2 regions of the Bradyrhizobium genosp. SA-4 str. CB756 genome follow, and region 1 is predicted to be linked to the other one. Evidence: riboswitches for the same ligand, from Rfam matches in the RefSeq annotation. Region 1 holds a riboswitch; the other holds the start of a gene.

Evidence for each region. Region 1 has a riboswitch for S-adenosylmethionine ahead of metX (homoserine O-acetyltransferase MetX). Riboswitches for the same ligand answer to the same signal wherever they lie in the genome.
Region 2: it holds a riboswitch for S-adenosylmethionine, as region 1 does, so the genes downstream of both, BRAGE_RS0136335 (O-succinylhomoserine sulfhydrylase) here and metX (homoserine O-acetyltransferase MetX) in region 1, are expected to answer to the same signal.

What each region holds. Positions count from the first base shown of each region.
Region 1 is NZ_KI421499.1:8,926,019-8,929,969, forward strand. Features, by position in the region: gene hisC (histidinol-phosphate transaminase) at 1-225, opposite strand, end outside; gene BRAGE_RS0143080 (chorismate mutase) at 257-1,105, opposite strand; SAM riboswitch at 1,326-1,405, shown strand; gene metX (homoserine O-acetyltransferase MetX) at 1,497-2,699, shown strand; gene metW (methionine biosynthesis protein MetW) at 2,702-3,364, shown strand; gene BRAGE_RS0143095 (alpha/beta fold hydrolase) at 3,484-3,951, opposite strand, start outside.
Region 2 is NZ_KI421499.1:7,503,479-7,507,429, reverse strand. Features, by position in the region: gene BRAGE_RS0136340 (SGNH/GDSL hydrolase family protein) at 1-571, shown strand, start outside; gene BRAGE_RS0136335 (O-succinylhomoserine sulfhydrylase) at 639-1,826, opposite strand; SAM riboswitch at 1,901-1,980, opposite strand; gene BRAGE_RS0136330 (2'-deoxycytidine 5'-triphosphate deaminase) at 2,061-3,197, shown strand; gene BRAGE_RS0136325 (PAS domain-containing protein) at 3,368-3,781, shown strand; gene BRAGE_RS0136320 (hypothetical protein) at 3,886-3,951, shown strand, end outside.

The DNA.
Region 1 (3,951 bases):
CGAGCGGCCGATCGCTTCGCGCAGCACCCGCGAGGTGCCTTCCGGATAATCCTCCAGATGATCCGCCACGCGCTTGAAGGCCTCGATCGCCTTCGGTGATGGTCCGAACGGCGTCTCGTTGGCCGAGAGCTTGAACACCTTGCGGCCCGGCTCCGGCACCGGGCTCTTGCCGGGCGTGTAGGGCGCAATATCGAGAATGCCGGGATTCGGCACGGGGCGGGACATCTTCAACTCCGAAAGTGGCTGGGCGCGAGACTTACGATTTCGACCCGGTCGGGGTCACCGTATAGCGCGTTGCGTGGCTGCCGACGAGGGCCGTGGAGCGCACCGAGGCCCCTGCTTCGATCAGGGCAGCCTTGATCTTGTCGATGCTGGTTGCGCTCGTGACCGACACCAGCAGCGCGGCTCCGTCAAAGGCGGTATCGGGCACCGCCACGATCTCGGCGAGCGGCGACAGGGTCCGCGCGACCTCGGCGTTCCACCCCGAGACACGCACGCTGAAGGTCTCGACCTCCGTCACCAGCGCGCTGTCGGCGACGCGCGAGACCGCGAACACCGGCAGTGCCGCCGGATGATCGGCGCGCTCGACGAAAGGCAGCCGCGCGATGATCTTCGGCGCGCCTTCCGCTTCCAGCTCCAGCCACCACGGCGTGCGGCTCGACGTCGCCGAGACCAGTGCCAGGTCGCCCTTGGATTTCGCCACCGCCTCGACCGCAGCCTGTGCGCTGAAATGCGCGACGTAAGGCACGGTGAAGCCGAAATGGAATCGCGCGGAATCGCGCATCGCCGGCTCGCTTACGGAGATGTCGGCATGCACCGAGAACGGCGCCTGCACGTAGGTGAACGTCGAGATGATCACGCGCCAGATGCTCTCGACCGTGTCGAGCGGCAGGATGCCGCGATGGCGCTGCACGAGGTCGCGCATCATCGCGGCTTCGCGCGCAGGCCGGAACGCGGAGCCGACCTCCTGGGTCTGCTTCACCTGGATCAGGCGGTCGATGATGTCGCCGCGTTGCATCAGCAGGCGATGCATGTCCGCGTCGATCGCGTCGATCTCCTTGCGCAATTCCTGGAGCGATGGTGGCGCGGGCGGACGTTGGGACATATCTGCCGGATGCTGTTCTGCGAAGTGCCGTTGAGAGGCGTTCCAATGCGGATCGGGCAGGCCAATGGGCTAGCCGGATTCCGTTGCGGTCGATGTCCTGATTAGGCAGTCAGGGCGGCGAAAGCAAAGAGAAATGACGACCTTTTCGGCCGGCGTTTCAAGGACGATTTTGGTTAATCCGGGCCGCGACTTGACGAAAACCGCCCAAGACAGTAGATTTTGCCTGTTCCGTGGTCATTTGAGCCGGCCGGCTTGCAGCCACGTTAAAAAACTCGCTAAACAGGCCGGGGACGCTTCCGATCCCGGCCGAACCTATCGTTCAGGCCGGGTTTTTCATGGCCTGATGCAAGTAGCGGTCTGAAGTCCGATCGCAAACGAGGTCGATGATCAGATGGGTAGCGTCAAGTCGATTCCGAGTCCTGCGATCAGCGCCGATGAGCGCTCGCACGAGGTCGATCACCCGAGTTCGCAGGTCGCGCGTTTCGGCGCAGATCAGCCGCTGCGGCTCGATTGCGGCGTCGATCTGGCTCCGTTTCAGATCGCCTACCAGACCTATGGCGAGCTCAATGCCGATCGCTCCAACGCCGTTCTGATCTGCCATGCGCTGACCGGCGACCAGCACGTCGCCAATCTGCACCCCGTCACCGGCAAGCCCGGCTGGTGGGACACGCTGGTCGGCCCGGGCCGCCCCATCGATCCCAGCCGTTACTTCATCATCTGCTCCAACGTGATTGGCGGCTGCATGGGCTCCACGGGGCCGGCCTCGATCAATCCCGCCACCGGCAAGGTGTGGGGGCTCGATTTTCCGGTCATCACCATTCCGGACATGGTGCGCGCGCAGGCGATGCTGATCGACCGGCTCGGCATCGACACGCTCTTCGCGGTGGTCGGCGGCTCGATGGGCGGCATGCAGGTGCTGCAATGGACCGCGGCCTATCCTGACCGCGTGTTCTCCGCGCTCGCGATCGCCTGCTCGACGCGGCACTCGGCGCAGAACATCGCCTTCCACGAGCTTGGCCGCCAGGCCGTGATGGCGGATCCCGACTGGCACAATGGCGGCTATGCCGATCGCAGTCTTCATCCGCATCGCGGCCTCGCGGTCGCGCGCATGGCCGCGCACATCACTTATCTGTCAGACGCGGCTCTGCACCGGAAATTCGGCCGGCGCATGCAGGACCGCGAGCTGCCGACCTTCTCGTTCGACGCCGACTTCCAGGTCGAGTCCTATCTGCGCTACCAGGGCTCCTCGTTCGTCGAGCGCTTCGACGCCAACTCCTATCTCTATCTCACCCGCGCGATGGACTATTTCGACATCGCCGCCGATCACGGCGGCGTGCTGGCGAAGGCGTTCGCGGGAATCCAGACCCGCTTCTGCGTGGTCTCCTTCACCAGCGACTGGCTGTTCCCGACCTCGGAATCGCGCGCGCTGGTGCATGCGCTGAACGCGTCGAGCGCGCGGGTGTCGTTCGCCGAGATCGAGACCGACCGCGGCCACGACGCCTTCCTGCTCGACGTTCCCGAATTCTTCGACATCTCCCGCGCCTTCCTGCAATCGGCAGGCAAGGCCCGCGGGCTCACGGGCAAGGACAGCTAGCGATGTCTGTACAGGAAGTGCTGCCGTTGAATGGGTTCACTGCGGAGCAATCCGCGCATTTCCGTGCGGACCATCTGCTGGTCGCCGAGATGGTCAAGCCCGGCTCGAAAGTGCTCGACGTCGGCTGCGGTGACGGCGATCTGCTTCAGCTTCTGGAGATGCGCGGCGTCGATGGCCGCGGCATCGAATTGTCGCGCGAGGGCGTCAACCGCTGCGTTGCCAAGGGCCTCGCGGTGGTGCAGGGCGATGCCGACACCGACCTTGTCAACTATCCCGACGATGCCTTCGACTACGTGATCCTGTCGCAGACGCTGCAGGCGACACGGCAGCCGCGCGTGGTGCTCGAAAACCTGCTGCGCATCGGCCGTCGCGCCATCGTGTCGTTCCCCAATTTCGGCTTCTGGAAGATGCGGCTCCAGCTCCTGATCGGCGGCCACATGCCGCGCACCGAGAATTTGCCGGCAAGCTGGTACGACACCGCCAACATCCATTTCTGCACCATCAAGGATTTCGTCGAGCTCTGCGATGCGATCGGCGTCAAGATGGAGCGCGCCGAGGCGCTTGACCTCTACGGTCGTCCTCTGCGGTTGCGATTGCCGTGGTGGGTTTGGAACATGTTCGGCGAGCAGGGCGTGTTTCTGCTGAGCCGCGGCGGGCGGAAGTAGGTTCTCCGTCATCCCGGGGCGCGCGAAGCGCGAGCCCGGAATCCATTGGGCCGCATAGGCTGTCGCGCGATGGATTCCGGGCCTGCGCCTCCGGCGCATCCCGGAATGACAGCAAGTGGCTAATGCGCCGCCAGCGACCTCGGATCGCGCACTGGCCATCGCCCTGCTTCCACCAGCGTCACGAACCGCTCCACGCTCTCGTTGAACAACGCGGGCTCTTCGAGATTGAGCACGTGGCCGGATTTCGGAAACATCGCGAGGCCCGCGGCCGGCAGATGCTTCTTCAGAAACAGGCTCGCCCCGACGCACGGATCGTCCTCGTCGCCGCAGATGATCAGCGCGGGCGTTGTCACGGCCCTGATCGCATCCGTCAGCGTGTAGATCGAGGGACGGCCGCCCTGGAAACCGCGCATCGTGTGCGCCGAGCCCTTGGCATCGTGGCGCGCCAGTGCGGCGTAGAAATCGGCGTGACCGCGCGGGTCCTTGACCAGGAAGGGTATACGGCTCGGTGCCTCGCGCGTGACCTTTGCGACTTCCGCGGAGCCCAGCGTCTCGAACTGTTCGGCATTGGCGCGGCACTGCTTGCG
Region 2 (3,951 bases), 1.4 Mb from region 1:
TCCGAACCGTCTCGCCGCGCAGCTGCGCCGGCAATATCCGACCGCGGACATCACCGTCGTCAATGCCGGCGTCGGCGGCGAGGACGCGCCCGAGATGATGAAGCGCCTCCAGAAGGAGGTGATCGACGTGCATCCGGATCTGGTGATCTGGCAGGTCGGCACCAACGCCGTGCTGCGCAACCTCGATCCCGGCGACACCGCCAAGATGGTCGAGGACGGCATCGCCCGCATCCAGGCCGCCGGCGGCGCCGACATCGTGCTGGTCGATCCGCAATATTCGCCGGCCGTCAACCAGCGCAAGGAGAGCGCCGGCAAGATGGTGAAGCTGCTCGGCAAGGTCGCCGAGCTCCGTCACGTCGGCATTTTCCCGCGCTTCGAGGTGATGCGCGACTGGCACGAGAACCAATCGATTCCGGTCGAGAGTTTCGTGATCGCCGACGGCCTGCACATGAACGATTGGGGCTACGCCTGCTTCGCCCAGCTGCTCGGCGACGATATCATCCGCTCAGTCGGCCAGATCAAGATCGGCGTGAACGTGCCCGCTGACGTGCGGACGTATCGGCCGATGTAGAAGCGAATAGGGAATGGCGAGTAGCGAATAGAGATCTATTCGCCACTCACTATTCGCCATTCGCCCGTCACGCCTTCTCCAGCGCCGCCGTCAGATCCTCGATCAGATCGTCCGCATGCTCGAGGCCTGCGGAGAAACGGATGAATCCCTCGCTGATGCCGAGCGCGGCACGGTCTTCCGGCTTCAGGCGCTGATGCGTCGTGGTCGCCGGATGCGTGACGAGGCTCTTGGCATCGCCGAGATTGTTCGAGATCTTCGCAAGCTTGAGCTCGTTGAGCACGCGGAACGCCGCCGCCTTGCCGCCCTTGACCTCGAAGCCGACCAGCGTCGAGCCGCCGCGCATCTGCTTCTTCACCAGCGCCGCCTGCGGATGATCGGCGCGACCGGGATAGACCAGCCGCGAAATCTTCGGATGGCTCGCCAGTGCCTCTGCGATCCGCGCAGCCGTATCGGTCTGCGCGCGCACGCGCACGCCGAGCGTCTCAAGGCCCTTCAGGAGAACCCACGCGTTGAACGGCGAGATCGACGGGCCGGTCTGGCGCATGAAATTGTGGATGTGCTCGGCGATGAAGGCTTCCGACGACAGGATGATGCCGCCAAGGCAGCGGCCCTGGCCGTCGATGTGCTTGGTCGCGGAGTAGACGACGACGTCGGCGCCCAGCGCGAGCGGGCTCTGCCAGATCGGCGTCGCGAACACGTTGTCGACGACGAGCCGCGCGCCGCCCTTGTGCGCGATCTCGGCGATGCCGGGAATGTCGAGCACGTCTAACGTCGGGTTGGTCGGACTCTCCAGGAAGAACGTCTTGGTGTTGGGCCTTACGGCCCGCTGCCACTCGTCGAGATTGGCTCCGTCGACCAGCGTGGTCTCGATGCCGTAGCGCGGCAAGAGGTCCTGGATGACGTAGAGACACGAGCCGAACAGGGCGCGGGAGGCCACCACGTGATCGCCGGCCTTCAGCGGCGCCAGGATCGCCGTGGTCACCGCGGCCATGCCGGTTGCCGCCGAGCGGGCGGCTTCGGCGCCTTCGAGCTCGATCATGCGGCGCTCGAACATCGCGATCGTCGGGTTGGAGTAGCGCGAATAGATGAAGCCGGGGTCCTCGCCCTTGAACCGCGCCTCGCACTCCTCGGCGCTGTTGTAGACGTAGCCTTGCGTCAAAAACAGCGCCTCCGACGTCTCGCCATATTGCGAGCGCAGGGTGCCGGAATGGACCAGGCGGGTTTCGGGACGGTAGTTGGCAGGCGACTTCGACATAGGACCCTCCGATATGACCGCCTCGTCGAAAACGGTCACAAAAAAACCGGCCTGGATATCTCCACGGGCCGGGATCACAGAGGTCCCCGGCCTGTTTAGCGACTTATTTAACGTGGCTGCAAGCCGGCCGGCTCAAATCACCACGGGATAAGTGATGCTCATATTCCGCAATGCCCTTTCCGTCAAGGCGTCCATCGGATAGCCGTAAAAGGCTAGTATTTCCGGCATGTCCGGATGCGTTTGCCCCCTGATGAGGACCCCCGGTTGAGCTTTACGGTTGCCGCCGACGCCAATGGTATCCTGCCCGACCGCATGATCGCGGCGATGGCGGAAGCAGGCCTCATCCTGCCCGAATACGATTTCGTCGAAAGCCAGATCCAGCCGGCAAGCCTCGATCTGCGCCTCGGGGACATCGCCTATCGCGTCCGCGCCAGCTTCCTGCCAGGCCCCGGCGCCACCGTCGCCGAGCGCATCGACGAATTGAAGCTGCATGAGTTCAGCCTCGCCGACGGTGCGGTGCTGGAGACCAACTGCGTCTACATCGTGCCGCTGCTCGAGAGCCTGGCGCTGCCGCCGGAGATCGTCGCGGCCGCGAACCCCAAGAGCTCGACCGGCCGGCTCGACGTCTTCACCCGCGTCATCGCTGACGGCACCCGCCGCTTCGACATGATCGGCGCCGGCTATCACGGCCCGCTTTATGCCGAGATCAGCCCGAAGACGTTTCCGGTGCTGGTGCGCGAGGGCTCGCGTCTGTCGCAGGTGCGCTTCCGCACTGGTGACGCCATCCTCAATGCCGACGAGCTCGACGGCTTGCATGCTGCCGAGCGCCTCGTCGACATCGACAATGCCGATCTCTCCGGCGGCGTCGCCGTCTCGGTCGATCTCTCTGGCGAGAAGGCCAACGGCTTCGTCGGCTATCGTGCCAAGCGCCACACCGGCGTCGTCGATGTCGATCGCCGCGCCGGCTATGCGGTGGAAGATTTCTGGGAGCCGATCTCGGCCCGTCCTGATGGTAGCCTGATCCTCGACCCCGGCGAGTTCTATATCCTCGCCTCCAAGGAAGCGGTGCAGGTGCCGCCGGATTACGCCGCGGAGATGGTGCCGTTCGATCCGCTGGTCGGCGAATTCCGCGTACACTATGCCGGCTTTTTCGATCCCGGCTTCGGCTATGCCGGCGCTGGGGGGCAGGGCGCACGCGCCGTGCTGGAAGTGCGCTCGCGCGAGGTGCCGTTCATCCTCGAGCACGGCCAGATCGTCGGCCGTCTCGTCTATGAAAAGATGCTCGCGCGTCCCGACGCGATGTACGGCCAGCGCATCGGTTCCAACTACCAGGCGCAAGGCCTCAAACTATCGAAGCATTTTCGGGTGTAGCAGCACACTCCGCTGTCATGCCCCGGCTTGACCGGGGCATCCAGTACGCCGCGGCCTCTCGATTTGATCACGTCCGCTTCGGAGTACTGGATCGCCCGATCAAGTCGGGCGATGACACCGAATGTGTGGCAGGATGCGCAACGAAATCCAGCGACATGCGAGGTCTCACCATGACCGATCAATCCCACCTCGACGCAAGAATCCTCAACGACGCCGCGGACGCGCTGATCTATTCCGATCGCTCCGGTACGATCACGCGCTGGAATCGCGCATCGACCGCGCTGTTCGGCTTCTCCGCGGACGAAGCGCTCGGCCAGAACCTCGACCTCATCATTCCCGAACATCTGCGCGCCGCGCACTGGAAAGGATTTGAGGCTGCGCTCGCGAGCGGGACGATGAAGCTTGCGGGCAAGCCGACGCTGACGCGCGCGCTGCACAAGAGCGGGCGCAAGCTCTACATCGAGATGACCTTCGCGCTGGTGCGGGATCCCGGCGGCGCGGTGCAGGGATCGGTGGCGATGGCACGCGACGTCACCGAGCGCGTCGAGCGAGAGCGCGCCGCGAGGCTTGCACAAAATTCGTGATGCGGAATTGACGGGCCGCCGCGCAGGGCGTCCTGCATAAGCGTCAGGTTGCCTGCTACCAGTCGCAGTGACACACTCGATCAAAACCACGATCGGGAGTGAACATGACCGCAGCAGTAGATGCCGCGCAAGCCGCACAATGGAAGCGCTGGCGCGCGGTCGCAGACCTC